Zymomonas mobilis subsp. pomaceae ATCC 29192: one gene and its partner. The main gene of each other region encodes a partner of the protein of the gene in region 2 in a complex. Links are inferred from orthologs where the notes say so. Each region holds a gene or a part of one and is shown on either strand. Other genes may lie near its edges. The genes, in order: tldD and ZYMOP_RS00825.

Evidence for each region.
Region 1: the proteins of ZYMOP_RS00825 (region 2) and tldD are in contact, whole or in part, in a solved structure (PDB 5NJ9), measured with the Escherichia coli proteins. The link is inferred for Zymomonas mobilis subsp. pomaceae ATCC 29192 from one-to-one orthologs.

What each region holds. Positions count from the first base shown.
Region 1 is NC_015709.1:974,742-983,145, forward strand. Bases 2,955-5,888 are described here. They hold tldD (metalloprotease TldD), read right to left. Parts: upstream 5,173-5,888; coding sequence 3,736-5,172; downstream 2,955-3,735. Other genes in these bases: ZYMOP_RS04380 (endonuclease/exonuclease/phosphatase family protein), read right to left, coding at 2,955-3,468; ZYMOP_RS04390 (aminotransferase class IV), read left to right, coding at 5,674-5,888. Outside these bases: GTPase HflX, read right to left, coding at 1-296; RNA chaperone Hfq, read right to left, coding at 293-778; ZYMOP_RS04375 (ammonium transporter), read right to left, coding at 1,170-2,516; more of ZYMOP_RS04380, read right to left, coding at 2,719-2,954; more of ZYMOP_RS04390, read left to right, coding at 5,889-6,315; ZYMOP_RS04395 (pyridoxal phosphate-dependent aminotransferase), read left to right, coding at 6,436-7,638; phosphoglucomutase/phosphomannomutase PgmG, read right to left, coding at 7,729-8,404. UniProt on the Escherichia coli protein: Metalloprotease involved in CcdA degradation. Suppresses the inhibitory activity of the carbon storage regulator (CsrA).
Region 2 is NC_015709.1:177,729-186,028, forward strand. What follows is about bases 4,324-7,153. They hold ZYMOP_RS00825 (TldD/PmbA family protein), read left to right. Parts: upstream 4,324-4,980; coding sequence 4,981-6,327; downstream 6,328-7,153. Other genes in these bases: ZYMOP_RS00820 (cytochrome-c peroxidase), read left to right, coding at 4,324-4,837; ZYMOP_RS00830 (DMT family transporter), read right to left, coding at 6,387-7,153. Outside these bases: ilvB (biosynthetic-type acetolactate synthase large subunit), read right to left, coding at 1-991; tRNA (adenosine(37)-N6)-dimethylallyltransferase MiaA, read right to left, coding at 1,134-2,081; phosphoserine phosphatase SerB, read left to right, coding at 2,074-2,955; more of ZYMOP_RS00820, read left to right, coding at 3,380-4,323; more of ZYMOP_RS00830, read right to left, coding at 7,154-7,277; ZYMOP_RS00835 (carbonic anhydrase), read right to left, coding at 7,293-7,922; lipA (lipoyl synthase), read left to right, coding at 8,023-8,300.

The DNA of each region.
Region 1 (8,404 bases), 800 kb from region 2 along the record:
TGCTGAATAGGAGTTAAAGGTCCATCAACCACCACCAGATCAATTTCTTCATCTTTCGCCGCCGTGACGATTTGATCGACCTGTCCCTGTCCGAATAAAGTCGCAGCCTTTGGGGATCGTAAACGGAACGCTAACTTAGCCACGACATCCAGACCAATAGCATGGGCTAGGCCGGTTGCCTCTTCCAGACGGGCTTCTGTTGAACGCCGATTATTATCTTCTAATTCCGGCAGAACAACTAATATCCGCGCCCCTTGTGAAACGCCATCTGCGTCAGATCGGACAAAACCGCTCAATCTTCTTCCCGCCTTTCTGCCATTGTCAAATCTATAGATTTAACCGGCTGTACGGTTGAAACCGCATGTTTGTAAACTAATTGTGCGTCATCATTGCGTGTCAACAGAACGCAGAATAAATCGAATGCGGCGATCTCGCCCTGTAACATCACACCATTGATTAAAAACATGGTGACAGGTTCTTGTTGCTGCATAACAGCAGACAAAAACACATCTTGTAACAGACTCGATTTCCGCTCTGCCATGATAGAACGACTTTCCTTCAACTGATCCAGTTGATGGGCAGGGATAATCGTTGAAATGGCATGTTTATAAACAAGCTGTGACTGGCCATCCCTCCGCAATAGAATAGAGAAATTATCAAACCAGGTGATTACACCTTGCAATTTAACCCCTTTAACCAAAAACATGGTAACAGGGGTTCTTGTTTTTCGCAGCGTATTGAGGAAAAAATCCTGAAGATTATTGACCTTTTCGGCCATGGTCCGGTTCTCCGGTTTGTTGGCTGAGCAAAAAAGACGAAAAATCGTCACAAAAGCATTCACGCTCAGCAAATATGAATGCGAAGTTACACGCTAGACTCTGTATAGATATATAATACAGTTTAAATCTTCAAATGTCACAAAGACAAATCAAGCTACAACGGAAATTTTAGCAAGACGCCTAATATTAAACTTAATCATACTTCTTATTATCGTAAAATAAAAATACTACTAAAATTATATATAATAAAATATTGAATAATTTCAATTTTTTAAAAATAAAAAATAAAAGGCAGAACTTATAAAAAAGCCCTGCCCTTTATTTTTTAAAAATAAAATATTTTTCTTGTAATAAAAAATAATATTTTAAAAATTAAGTCTAAAAACAAAATCAAAAATTAAGGTTATAGGCACGTTCATCATGTTCACTAATATCTAAACCAATATTTTCTTCTTCTGGTGATACACGTAAACCAACGATTTTATCAACAACAAAGAAAACAATGGTAGAACCAATAGCTGACCAAAGAACAGCGACGGCGACAGCAAAAACCTGAATAAGCAACTGATGTCCGATGGCATAATCCGCATTACCCGGCCCACCGAGTAAAGGTGAACAAAAAAGACCCGTCGCGATAGAACCAATAATCCCGCCGATGCCATGAACCCCAAAGGCATCTAAGGCATCATCAAATTGCAGTTTCGGTTTAACATAAATGACCATCCAAAAGCAGCCAAAAGAAGCCAAGATACCGATAATCATTCCGCCCATAGGACCAGCATTACCCGCAGCAGGGGTAATAGCGACCAAACCTGCAATCGCACCAGAACAAGCCCCCAACAAGGAAGGTTTACGCCCCACCATTGCTTCAAGGCTGATCCAAGTTAAAATTGCCGTTGCTGTCGCTAAAAAGCTATTAATCATCGCCAGTCCGGCTGAACCATTAGCCCCCAAGGCAGAACCTGCATTGAAACCGAACCAGCCGACCCATAATAAACCAGTACCAGTCAATGTCATCATCATCGAATGGGGGGCCATTAATTCTTTGTTATAGCCAGAGCGTTTACCAATAATCAGACAGCCGACCAAGGCCGAGATACCGGCATTAATATGCACAACGGTACCACCTGCAAAATCCAAGGCGCCCATTTTAAAGAAATAGCCATCAGATGACCACACCATATGCGCTAAAGGCAGATAGACCAGCAACAGCCATAACGGGGTAAAAAGCATTACCGCCTTGAATTTAATCCGTTCAGCAAAACCACCCAAAGCCAAAGCCGCTGTAATGGCAGCAAATGTCATCTGATAACAAATGAAAACATATTCCGGAATACTTCCCGAGATACTGGCAGGCGTTACTTTTTTCAAAAACAGATTAGTCAAATCACCAATGAAAGGTGAAGAACCACTAAAAGCCAAGGAATACCCGATTAAAGGCCACAGCACCATGACCACAGCCGTCATACACAAAATTTGGGTCAATAAAGATAAAGCATTTTTGGCGCGGACCATTCCCACATAAAATAAAGCCAACCCCGGAACAATCATCAACAGAACCAAGGCTGTCGAGATCAGCATCCAAGCCGTATCCCCGCTATCAATACTGGCAGGCGTTTCCGCCCAAACCGGAGTGGTTAAACCAACCGCCGTTATACCGATGATTTTTTTTAAAAACCCTATCTGATTAATAACAGGGCTAAACAGATTCTGCCCGTTTCTTTTTAATTTCTGCATTCCCCGATATATCCCTAAAGAGCACAACAAGCTGGCATGATTTAGAATAACAATTCGCTTAAAAAAACATATTTGTTCTTTTATTCTTACAAAACCTAACGCAGGCCAAAACTATTATCCAATAGAAATTACCTAATGAGTGACTCTTAAGCGGGTATTTTTATAGGGAAAAAATATAAAAATTCATAAAAACGATGCAATATTACAAAACAGAAGACGCAGAAAGAGACAAGGTTGCCCATATCGGTAAATGGTCAGAAGCTTTTTGAGCGACGGGTGTATTGTGAACACCGCACGCTAATAATTTGATACCAGGACCAATAATAATTCGGTCTAATGTCCCAATCGGGCGATTGGCCGGAAAGCTGGCACCGGTGGGTAAAGCTCTAAAATCATCAGGTAATAAACGAAGACAACCAAAACGCTTACGCCATTGATTAAAATCCCCCATGACAACCGTTGGTAAATCTTGGGGCGTCTGCTTAAGACTATTAATAATAGCGGCCACCTGCCGTCGACGATATAGGCCAGAAAGATCAAGATGGGCACCAATAAAGCGCCATGGATTGCCCGCTATCCGAATATCACTTATTATAGCGCCCCGTGGCTCAAGCCGAGGCAATCTTAGACGTTCATATCCTAAACAGGCTGCCGAATCTCGTACCAGTAAGGCATTCCCATGCCACCCGAGACTACAAGATCGTAAAGACAAGGGAATGTAAGTATAGCCATGCGCCTTGATAGCCTCAAAAGGTAAAACAGCCCTGCGATTTCCAAAACGATGATCAGCTTCCTGAAGAGCAATACAATCAGCATCGATTTCATCGAGCACGGTTAAAATTCGTTCAGGATCACGCCGTTGATCATTACCAATAGCCTTGTGAATATTATAAGAGGCTACTTTAATCGTATAATGGGAATTTAAAGGGGTTGGCGATATATCATACGCCATCTTTATTCTCCTTCTGCCAAATTTATACTTAGCAGAATTATAAAATTTAAATACGTTACGCTTTTATCCCTGTAGAAAATATAGATTTTATTCCCAAAAAAGAAATAATTTTTTCAAAAAGCCTTTAAATTATATAATTTAAGATAAACGCAGTTAAATTTATTAAAAAAAAGTGAAATTTAAGGCATTTTAATTTGGTAATAGATGGGAATAGGCACTGCATATTTGATAATATTGCCTATTCCCTGTTCTACTGCTTATAATAATTTAAGTGGCCGTTCCGCCGACGGTTAATCCTTCCACTAATAAGCTGGGTTGGCCAACCCCTGCAGGTACAGACTGTCCCCCCTTACCGCAAATACCTACACCTTCATCTAACGCTAAATCATTTCCGATAGCCGCGATTTTGTTAAGAACTGTCGGGCCATCACCAATCAATGTAGCGCCCTTAATGGGCGCGCCAATCCGACCATTTTCAATAAAATAAGCTTCAGTGCAGGAAAAAACGAATTTACCACTGGTAATATCCACCTGTCCGCCACCAAAATTTTTAGCAAAAATACCTTTTTTAACCCGTGACATAATCTCGGCAGGATCTTCTTGTCCCGCAGCCATAAAGGTGTTGGTCATACGCGGCATAGGCGCGTGCACATAACTTTCACGACGTCCATTCCCCGTAGGGGCCATCCCCATAAGACGGGCGTTCAACCGATCTTGCATATAAGATTTTAAAATGCCGTTTTCAATCAGCACCGTACGACTGGTAGGTGTCCCTTCATCATCAATACTGAGTGATCCTCGACGATCGGCAATAGAACCATCATCAATAACAGTAACACCATCTGCTGCCACTTTTTCGCCGATTCGACCTGAAAAGACAGAGGAACCTTTTCGGTTGAAATCACCTTCTAATCCGTGTCCTACCGCTTCATGTAATAACACACCAGGCCAACCCGGCCCTAACACGACTGGCATTTCTCCGACAGGCGCGGGTACCGCTTCCAGATTTACCAAAGCAGAAGCCAAGGCCATATCTATACCGCGTTGCCATGATGCTTCTTCAAAAATGGGGTCATAAAGGTAGCGACCACCCAATCCGTAAAAGCCGGATTCTCGCCGTCCATTCTTTTCAACAACAACGGAAATGTTTAGCCGAACTAAAGGCCGAATGTCTTGGGCAATAAAACCGTCGGCTCTTATAATTTCAATAACGCTCCATGAAGCCGATAAGCCGACTGATACTTGGCAAACATGCGGATCTCTAGCCCGAGCCGCCGCATCAATCTTTTGGCACAAAGCCACTTTTTCGGAAAAAGGTTTTAAAGTGAGGGGATTAGCATCGGTATAAAGGTGACGATTAGTACGAGAAGGGGCCGAAGGGGGTGATATTTTGGTCGGATCTAATAAACGTAAGGTTTCACCAGCCCGCTGGATAGCCTCCGCTGAAATTTCGCTTGCATGGGCAAAGCCCGTTGATTCACCCGATAAGCCCCGAAGCCCGAAGCCCGATTGATTATCATAACTAGCATTTTTCAATCGGCCATCGTCGAAAGAAAAACTTTCAGAGACACCATATTGTAAATATAATTCCCCGTCGTCACAATATCCCAGCGCTTTAGAGGTTAGACGCTGGGCATCATCCGGCGTTAGTAAACCAGGGCGATAAAGGAAATGGCGAGGCGCGTCAGCTATAGCAATAGTCATGTTCTATAATTATAACGCTATGGCGATGGGTGCAATCGCTGAACGCATCAAATAATACGTGTTAAACATAAAAAACACAAAACATCTTAAATTAAAGATGTCTATCGATACCCTCCTGACATTTTTGAATTTTAGATGTACCTAAATTAGACTATATTTTTTATCAAAATATCAAAAACAGGAATTTCAACTAACCCTGTCTAAAAGACATAAAATTAATTATTGATTATAGTTTAGCTATGGGATTTCGCTAAAAAATAGATTTCTTAAAAAATTCATAGAAATCATTTTTATTTTATATCTTTACTAAACGACAAATTTTAAAAGGTTATTTAAAGTTATCTTGCAACATTATCGTTACAAGGTCATATTTCTGTTTAAATTGTCTGCCTTTTTCAAAAACCATTAGGCGGCATTAATGAATCAGCCTTGGTTTTTATGGTAGAAAATAGAAGTAAAATAACAGAAAACGCCCCATCTGTAGAGGAATTCTCCCCTTCATTGATCGATTGGCAAAAATATAGTGCGCTCACAGAAGTGATGCGCTTTGAACCTCTTGCGGGCATTTCAGCCTTAGATCAACATTTGACCCGATTAGAAAATTCTGCCGAGCGGCTCGGTTTCATCTATAATCGACATGATGTGCGCAATCGCCTCCACATGGCATGTTTTCCGCTTACATCTCCTCAGTTTATACAATTGGCTATTAACTATACAGGACAAATTGTTATTGAGATAATGCCTCAGCAAACAGGCCCCACAAAAACCATCGGCTGTTACTCTATAAAAAGAGCTTTATCCTCTGATGATAAACGGCTGTATCATGCGCTTACGCCAAGACCTTTTTATTCAGAAAAAGCTTTTGAAAATTTAAATGAAAATAAAGCAGACGATACTGTCTGGTTAGCGGTGGATTCAAAAAATTATCCGACAGAAACCGCTTTCGGTAATATCTTTGTTACGCACAAAAATGAATTATTAACCCCGCCCCTCTCGCTTGGTTTAGTACCAGGCCTTCTTAGACAGGCTTTGCTAGACAGTCATCAGGCAAAAGAAGCCAAAATCACGATCAAGGATCTACAATCAGGTTTTCTTATCGGTCATGATCTGTTCGGACTAGTCAAGGCAAAATTACTTCGCTAAAAATCCGCCGCATGGCAAGCAATATAGAGGTTACACTCTAAATCTTACCTATCAACAAAGGATACTATTTCAAAAGACGGATAATTTTTCTGTCCGCCGCTTTTCCTGAGAGGAAAAAAGATGGTTCACGTTTCAGCCGCCCTTTCTCGTATTCAACCCTCTCCGACGATCCTGGTGACCAGTCGGGTGATTGAACTTAAATCAAAAGGGGTGGATATTATTACACTTGGAGCGGGTGAACCTGATTTTGAAACGCCAGAGTTCGTCAAACAAGCGGCGATTCAGGCCATTCATGACGGGAAAACGCGCTATACCAATGTTGATGGTACTGCAGAATTAAAAGAGGCCATCGCTGGAAAATTCAAACGAGATAATCATCTGACTTATAGTCATGATGAAATCTCGGTGGGTTCTGGTGGTAAACATGTCCTGTTTAATGCGTTAACAGCAACCCTTGATCAGGGTGATGAAGTCATCATTCCGGCCCCTTACTGGGTCAGCTATCCTGATATCGTGCGTTTTTGTGGGGCAAATCCCGTTTTTATTCAGGCGACCCTTCAACAAAACTATAAAATCACGCCGGAACAACTTGAAAAGGCGATTACAAAGAAAACGCGTTGGTTCGTTTTTAACTCTCCCAGCAATCCGACAGGCGCAGCCTATAGTGCAGAAGAGATAAAAGGATTGGCAGAAGTCTTACGCCGCCATCCTCATGTTTGGATTTTATCAGATGATATTTATGAACATATCATTTTTGATAATTTCCGTTTTGCTACGATAGCCGAGGTCGCACCTGATCTTTTCGATCGCACTTTAACGCTTAATGGCTGTTCAAAGGCCTACGCGATGACTGGGTGGCGGATTGGTTTTGCCGGTGGACCAAAAGCCCTTATCAAGGCAATGGCGAAACTTCAGTCCCAATCAACTTCCAACCCTTGCTCTATTTCACAAGCCGCCGCAGTAGCAGCTTTAAATGGGCCACAGGAATTTTTGAATGACTGGTCGTCAGACTTTGCCCGACGTCGCAATCTAGTTGTCGAAGGTTTAAACGCTATAGAAGGTATATCCTGCCCAAAACCACAAGGCGCTTTTTATGTGTATCCTGACATTTCGGCGCTTATTGGACGGAAAATGCCTTCTGGTAAAGTGATCGAAAAAGATCAAGACTTCACAACGTATCTCATTGATGAAGCCAATGTTGCCGTTGTCCATGGGGAAGCTTTTGGTCTCTCTCCGGCATTCCGAATCAGCTATGCAACCTCAACAGAAATGTTAAAAAAGGCGCTTGAACGTATTCAAACGGCAGTGTCACGGTTAAGCTGACCCTTAACACCTAACAGGCTTATCCCCTTCTATCAAAACAGCCGGAATTTCCGGCTGTTTTGACATCATCCTTAGGGATACCGCCTTATATCAATGTGTTGTTGTGACAGGCTCAATGCCCGACTTTTTCAATTGATCATTTAACTGGGCAATCAGACGATCAAGGGCAGCTTGATCTCGTCCTTCAGCCCGCGCAACCAATACATCTTGCGTATTGGAAGCCCGTAACAACCACCATCCATCTTTAGTAGTCACGCGCACCCCATCAATGGTGTTTACGTCAGCATTTTCTGCTGTTAACCGCCCTAGAACCTCACCGATTACGGCAAATTTACGCGTTTCAGAAGCTTGGAAACGTAATTCAGGCGTATTAACCATTTTAGGCATTGCCTTGCGGATTTTAGTCAATGAACCGCCCATATCATTGATAGCACTAATCAATCGAATAGCCGCATAGATACCGTCATCAAAACCAAACCACTGATCGGCAAAAAAGATATGGCCACTCATTTCACCAGCCAAAGGTGAATTTGTCTCTTTCATCAAAGTCTTGATCAAGGAATGGCCAGTACGTCCCATCAAAGGCTTGCCGCCTAATTCCTTTACGCGATCAAATAAAGCCTGACTGGCCTTAACATCGGCGATGATAGTCGCATTCGGATGACGCTTTAAAACCGGTGCAGCTAAAATAGCTAGAATCTGATCACCCCAAATTACGTGCCCTTCACTGTCAACGGCACCGATACGATCAGCATCACCATCAAAA
Region 2 (8,300 bases):
TAACAGAGCCGACATCCCCAACAATCGGTAAATCAACACGGATAATACGATTGATAGAAGAGCGATCTATATCAACATGAATCTTTTTGGCATGAGGTGCAAAGCTGTCCACGCGGCAGGTTACACGATCATCAAAACGGCTTCCAAGGGCAACGACCAGATCCGCTTCATGGGTAGCATAATTGGCTTCATAGGTGCCATGCATACCCAGCATACCCAACCATTGAGGAGAGGACGCAGGGAAAGCCCCCAATCCCATCAGAGTAGAGGTAACAGGTACGCCTGTAACTTCTGCCAATTCCCTAAGCGCTTTACTCGCTTCGGGACCAGAGTTGATAATGCCACCACCCGTATAGAATATAGGCCTTTTTGCCTGAGACAGCATTTCCAAGGCTTTTGATATCTCAGAGGGGTCTGCCTTCATTCTTGGACGATAGCCCCGATGCATCCGTTTATTCAAATCGGGTTTGACATAGTCAATTACCGCCGTCTGAACATTTTTCGGAAGATCAATAAGCACTGGGCCCGGACGACCAGAGGTGGCAAGATGGAAAGCTTCAACAATAGTTTGTGCTAATTCTTTAGGATCACGCACCAGATAATTATGCTTGGTACAATGGCGTGTAATCCCGATCGTATCAGCTTCCTGAAACGCATCGGTACCAATCAGATTGGTTGCGACCTGACCAGAGAAAACGACAAGCGGAATGGAATCAAGCATAGCGTCGGTAATGCCAGTAACGGCGTTGGTGGCCCCTGGTCCAGAGGTAACCATCACGACGCCGGGTTTACCGGTTGATCGTGCATAGCCTTCAGCTGCATGAACGGCGCCGCCTTCTTGGCGCGCCAGAATATGCCGGATGCCTTCTTCCTGATAAAGGGCATCATAAATGGGGAGTACTGCTCCGCCGGGATAGCCGAAGATCAGATCGACACCCATATCCTTGAGGGTTTCAAGAACAATAGCGGCGCCGCTGAGTTGGCGACACATGCTTTTTTTCCTTTTCGAAGACGCCATGAGTAGGAAAACCATAATCATGGACAGTTTATAGCCTTGTTATTTTAAGAGGCTAAAAATGAAGCGATGCTTAAAACAGCAATAGTGGAGCATGGCCTTAAAAGAATAAAACTATTCAGGTCAACAACATAGATAACAATTTTGTTGCGAAATCATCAATTTTTTTAAAATCGATGTCATCGAAAATTTTTATCCATGCCTCATTTGTCTGGTGACGGAACCATGTTCGTTGCCTTTTTGCATATTGACGGGTCGCTGCTTTAGCTTTTTCGATCATTGTTAATCGATCAATATCACCTTTCAGATAAGAAGTTATTTCTCTTACGCCAATAGCACGCATTATCGGGAGCTCTTCCGGCAATCGACGTGCTAGTAGGTTATTAACTTCTTTCTCGGCGCCTTGTTCCAACATTTGATCAAATCTTTTATCGCATCGCGCTCTCAAGACATTTGCAGGTGGTATAACTATCGCCGAGTGAAGTTTTATTTCTTCAGCAATACCACCTTTTTTCTTTTTCTGCCAATGAAAAAGTGTATTTCCCGTAGATCGGACAACTTCTAAGGCCCGCATAATGCGTGTCTTATCCATTGGATTGAGTTTTTGCGCTGCCACCGCATCTTCTTTTTCTAAGGCAGCATAGGCTTCTTCAACACTCATCTTTCTAATATAAGTTCTAATGTCAGGATCAATATCGGGTATGGGGGCAATACCCTCTAAAAGTGTACGAATATAAAGCCCTGTGCCCCCGACAAGGATGGGTAACATCTCTTTTTCGTGGGCTTTCTTAATTTCCTTCTTCGCTAATTCTGCCCAAAAAACAGCTGAAGCCGGTTGAGCACCATCCTGAATGCCGAATAGGCGATGCGGTACCAAAGCCTCGTCTTCTTGGCTCGGTCGTGCGGTTAAGATACGGAGATCTTTATATAATTGCGAAGCATCCGCATTAATAATAATGCCGGACTTTTTCATTCCCATGGCAATCGCTAATTGCGACTTGCCGCTTGCGGTCGGGCCTGCGATGAGGAGAACTGGATGTTTTTTAGGAGATTCGGATATGCTCATTGCTACGCTGATAGCAGCAAAATCCTTGCCCGTAGATGCTCTTGATCAAGCAAAATCGCTTTTAGCCGCTAAGGGCGGAAAAACGGGAGCGATTAAATGGTTAGAGTCTCAAAAGGCGGTTGATGTGCCTTTGGAAAATATTAGCCTTACCGATGCACGAAGCGCCTTATTCGATTTTACAACGGATGTGGACGTTTTTGTTCAAGAGGAAGCCCATCGGCGTAAGAAATTATTAATTTCAGACATGGACTCAACCGCGATTCAGGATGAGTGCATGGATGAATTAGCCGATTATGCTGGTTTTAGAAAAGAATCGGAAGATATCACTATCCGTGCCATGCGCGGAGAACTGAATTTTGAGGAATCTTTGAAAGCGCGAACGAAACTTTTAACCGGTCTTAAAACCTCGGTTATTCAAGAATGTTATCGGGATCGCATTCATCAAACACCGGGAATCAAAACCCTCATTCAAACGATGAACGCCAATGGTGCCCATTGCTTTTTGGTATCCGGCGGCTTTCTTGATTTTGCTATTCCGGTTGCAAAAGAGATCGGCTTCGAAAAAGCTTTTGCTAATACTCTGGAAGTCGAAGGTGATACCTTGACCGGTCGTGTTTTGGATCCGATCTTGGGGCCAGAAACCAAGAAAGAGATTCTGCTGGAAGAATGCGCACGGTATAATATCAGCATTGAAGATAGTATAACCTTGGGCGACGGTGCCAATGATATTCCGATGATACAAGCTGCCGGGCTTGGTGTCGCTTATCATGCCAAACCCCGTACGGTTTCTATGTCAGATGCCCATATCAGCTATGGTGATATGACAACTATTCTTTATGCTCAGGGTTATACATCTGATCAGTGGGTAAAATAAAAACCTTAGTTTGATGGATAGCTTTTTATAAGGGGTAGCCTTTTTTGAGGAGGCTGCCCCTTAGATTTTAATTTATCATTAGATTTTTATTAGATTTTTTAGTGCTTTAACTTTCTTTGATTTTTCTGTTTTTATTCAAAAATTTTTTTTACGAATGTATTTGTAATTTTTTCAATTTCTGAAATTAGGAAAAATATTACAAGATTTGTCCTATATGAATTAAGTGCGGGCAAGAGTCTCGGGGCTTAAAACTTGGAACAGGATTAACTTTTTGGTAGCGTGCCCGCCAATAATTATAATAAAATTTTCTTAAGTGAGATTAAGATATTTTTATTTAAGTCAATAAAAACAAATATCGCTTTTTAAAGCTATCCTATTGGATAAGCCATAGTGATATTCAAGATATAAGAAGTGGGGTGTTTGCATGAATATTAAGGCTTTACTGGGATCTGCTGTCGTTTTAGCGATAGTAGCCTATGGGGCAACCACCTCTTATCTTGTCCATTATGATCACAAGACAGCGCCTAAACTTTCTGATTCTTCGCCTACCCATAATGATCCAAAAGCTAAGGCCGCCTTTGCCACTATTGCAGAAGCGCGCTGCGATTACTGTCATAGCAAAGAGGCTAAATTACCTTTTTATGCCAGCCTTCCTGTCGCAAAACAGTTAATGCAGCATGATATAGAGGAGGGACTGCGCCATTTTCAAATTCAGCCTGTTTTGACTGCATTGGAAAAGGGCGAACCTGTAGATGAAGAATCTCTTGCGCGTATTCAATACGTGGTCGAGCATAATATGATGCCGCCTAATCTGTATCTCTTTATGCATTGGCATGCCGCGTTAGGCAAAAATGGCAAAAAAGCAATGCTTGAATGGATTGGGGCAACCCGGATTAAAAATTACGATACGGCAGGTGTCGCTCGTCAATTTTTAGATGCGCCTATCCAACCTATTCCCGCCGCAGATTTTTCTAATAAAGCAAAAATTGCCCTTGGTGAGCAGCTGTTTTTTGATAAGCAGCTCTCTGGTGATGGCACCCTGAATTGCGCTAGTTGTCATGGCCTTAACAAGGGCGGTGTAGATAATTTAGTAACGGCGACAGGGATCGGCGGCCAAAAAGGGCCAATTAATGTCCCTACCGTATATAATTCAGTATATAACAAATTACAGTTTTGGGACGGACGAGCTAAAGATCTGCCAGATCAGGCGGCAGGCCCAATTATGAATCCTGTTGAGATGGGCTCCCATAGCTGGACAGAAGTAAGCCAGCGTGTAGCGGATCAACCGGGCTATAAAGCGGCTTTCACTCAGGTATATGGTAATAGTACCATCGATAAAGAACGTATTACCGATGCTATTGGCGCTTATGAGGCAACATTGGTAACGCCCGATAGCCGCTTTGATCAATATTTGAAAGGGAACGATCACGCTATTACAGCACAGGAAAAGCGTGGTTATGCTTTATTTCAAGATTTAGGCTGTGCGTCTTGCCATGTAGGCAAAGAGATGGGTGGGCAAAGCTTTGAAATCATGGGGCTAGAAGGCGATTATTTCGGGAAACGAGGACATCCGACGGATGCTGATCTTGGCCGTTTCTCCCAGACCCACAATGATCTTGACCGGCATCGTTTTAATGTTCCAACCCTACGCAATATTGCGCTAACGGCACCCTATTTCCATGATGGTAGCGCAAAAACATTGGAAGATGCGGTGAAAGTTATGGTACGCTATCAGACGCGTAAAGGCAGTATTCCAGAACAGGACATCAATGATATAGTAGCTTTCTTGAAAGCCCAGACCGGCACCTATCGTGGTCACAATTTAGCAACTATTACGGAAGCAGAAGCTGATCCTCAAACAATGTCGATTGGTGGAAAATAAGAATATCATCGAAATATTAAGTTTTTAACTTTTAAAAATTTTAGCCCCTCTTTTCCCTGTTTCTCTAGAAATAGTGTGAAAAAGGGGTAATTTTTTCTAAAAATTCTCTGTTATCTAGGGGCATGATCGCTTATTCCATAAGTATGTTGACGATATCGCAAGCGGAAGAATATGCAGCTGATTTGGTAGCTGCGGCAGGTCGAGCCGGCGCAGATGCGGCGGATGCTATCTTTGTGGAAGGCCGTTCAACCGATGTTTCGGTGCGTTTAGGCCAGTTAGAGGATGTTGGACGCTCAGAAGGTGCTGAAATAGGGCTGAGATTATTTGTTGGTCAGCGTTCAGCCAGTGTTTCCTCTTCTGATTTTTCAAAAGAGGCTCTTTCAGCCCTTGTGGAAAGAGCGATAGCCATGGCACGGGAAGCACCGGAAGATCCATGGGCAGGCCTTGCTCCCAAAGAACTTCTGATGAAGGGGGCCTTGGCATATCTTGAAAATGATGATGGTCGGGAAATTGACCCTGCTATTTTACGCGAACTGGCTTTGACGAGCGAAGATGCCGCGCGTTCAGTAGAAGGTGTTACCAATAGTGAAGGCGCGTCTGCTAGTGCAGGCCGCACAATTTTTGCTATGTCAACCAGCACTGGTTTTACTCGGGGTTATAGTGCCTCCAGCTATGGCTGTTCTGCTTGTGTTATTGCCGGACAAGGTAACACTATGCAGCGTGACTATGATTTCCATACGACACGCTATTTTGAAGATCTCGATCCCGCGGCTGAAATTGGTAAAAGAGCCGGTGAACGCGCCATTGCACGCTTAAATCCACAGCGATTGACCAGTGGGCAGATGCCTATCGTATTTGACCCTCGTGTTGGAAGCAGCTTTTTATCCTATTTGATACAGGCCATCAGTGGGAGTGCTATTACGCGAAAAACGAGCTTCTTATTGGATAGTTTGGATCAGAATATTTTTAATGAAGCTATCACTGTAAAGGAAGATCCTTTCCGAAAACGAGGATTAGCTTCACGGGCTTTTGATGGTGAAGGCTTACCAACAAAACCGCTTAATATTATTGACCAAGGGCGCTTAACAACTTGGCTACTTGATTCAGCTGCTGCTCGGCAGCTTAATAAGGTCCCAACAGGGCATGCGCGTCGTGGGGTAGGGGGGCCACCTTCTATTGGAACCGGTAATCTCTATATAGCAGCCGGAAAAGAAACACCGGCGGCTTTAATGAGTGATATAAAAGAAGGCCTCTATGTCACAGAAATGATTGGTAGCGGGGTCAATTTGATTACAGGTGATTATAGCCGTGGTGCTTCTGGCTTTATTATTCGGGATGGTCAAATAGCAGAACCCGTCGCTGAAATTACTATTGCGGCTAATTTAAAAGATATGTTTATGAATATAGTTGCCGCTAATGATTTGCGATTCCGGCGCTCAACAGAAGTGCCAACTTTGCGAATAGAGGGTATGATGGTGGCTGGTCAGTAAAGAATAATTTAGTTTTTTATAGAAAAAATAAGGCTTGCTCAAAAACAGGCCTTATTTTTTTAGAACTTTCTTTCAGAAAGAGAAACTATTTCCTGATCGAAATAGTCTCGCCAAGGTTTAGCCAACATAAAAGCTAACAGTAAGAGCAGCGCCGCCGGTATGCAAAATCGAGGAAGTGATTTTTGTGTTATTAAAAGATAGAGCGCACTTACTAAGGGTTCCAAGCACAAGATTAAAGCCATTGAAAAAACAGGTAAAGCTTGCTGCGCTTTATTAAAAGCAAACTGGGTTATGGCGATAAAAACTGCTAATATCAGTAATTCTATGAAGGAGATCAGATTAAAGGTTATGCCATGATAAAAGTAAAAAGCCGCAGGCGTAGCAAGAAGCGTCTGCGTTAACAGGCTTATGATCGCCAGAGATAGCGGATTAAGGCCTAATCTTTTTAAGGCATGACCATTTAAGAATAAGAAAACCGCATAGCTGATAGCTGCCACAAAAACGAGGATCTGACCAAAATCAAAAGACCAAGGTAAGATTGGTTGTGCTAAAAAGACCAAGGCGAAAAAAGCGATTGAGGCCGCTGCCAATAAGCGGAAATTTTGGGCCTCATAAAATTGACGTTTAAGGGATAAAAAAACGACAATAACAATCATGCTTGCCATAATAGCAGCCGTTTGGTGAGGCCCTATGCGCATTAAACCGGAAATTTCCAAATAAAATGCGCTAGATTGTAATAAGCCTACAAGTCCTCCATAGATCCACTCTTTAGAAGTAAGTGAAGGTGGACGGCCTTGTATCCCGATTAAAATACACGCAGCCAAGCCCTGACTGATGACTAGAACAGAGGCAAAACCCATTTGAAGGAGGGTTTGCCCCATGAAAAAAGAAGTTATGGAAATCATCAGCATAGCTAAAATAGCTATTCCAAAGGAAGAGAAACGTCTCATTTTTCTTGTTGGGAACTAAAGGCTGATAAATTCATCATTATTAGGTTCTAAAAGATGTAATGAACCACTTTCGATAGCAAACCATGCTCCGTGTAAATCTAATTTGCCTGCTTCTTCACGGTCTCTTACGAAAGAAAAGCTTCTCAAATTTTTAAGACTGGTACGAACGCCTTCATGTTCTAATTTGCAAGCGGTATCTGGACCATGCCCATGTTCTGCGACGACCTTGTCCCGTGCTTGATCCAGAAGCGCAATCCAACTTTTGATAAAGAAATCGTCTTCTTCATCTTCGCTGCCTGTACCTTCTAAAGAAGCTTTAATACCACCACAGGCACCATGCCCCATGACTAAAATATCGCTCACCTCTAATTTGGTTACAGCATACTCAATAGCGGCAGATACCCCATGATAGCCTAATTCTTTTTCAAAAGGGGGAACTAATGCACCGACGACACGTACGACAAAGATTTCACCTGGATTGGTATCAAAAATTTGTGCAGGATCTACGCGACTATCGGAACAAGCGATTAAAAGTACTTTGGGATTTTGACCTTTAGATAACTGTTCCCAATTTTCCCGCTGTTGAATCCAATTACCACTCCGAAAACGCTGATACCCCATAATAAGTTTTTGAAAATCAATCATAGAAAAAATCTTTCTTCGTAGAATGAAAAATTGATAATTCTGTTGTGCCTATCTCTTCGCGGGGTGGCAAGTAACGAAAGGTATCGCTAAATAAAGAAACATGACTAAGATTCCTGCCCCCTCAGAAAAAACAAGTAGCCAGACTTCTGGTTCCTCATTTCGTACTAAACCGGATTGGATTCGCGTCCGGTCACCCGGTGGCGTGGCTTTTACGGAAACAAAGGGAGTGATCCGGAAATTAGGTCTATCCACGGTTTGTGAAGAGGCCGCTTGTCCCAATATCGGAGAATGTTGGACTAAAAAACAGGCTACTGTTATGATTTTGGGAGAAATTTGTACCCGTGCTTGTGCTTTTTGTAATGTAAAAACGGGTCTACC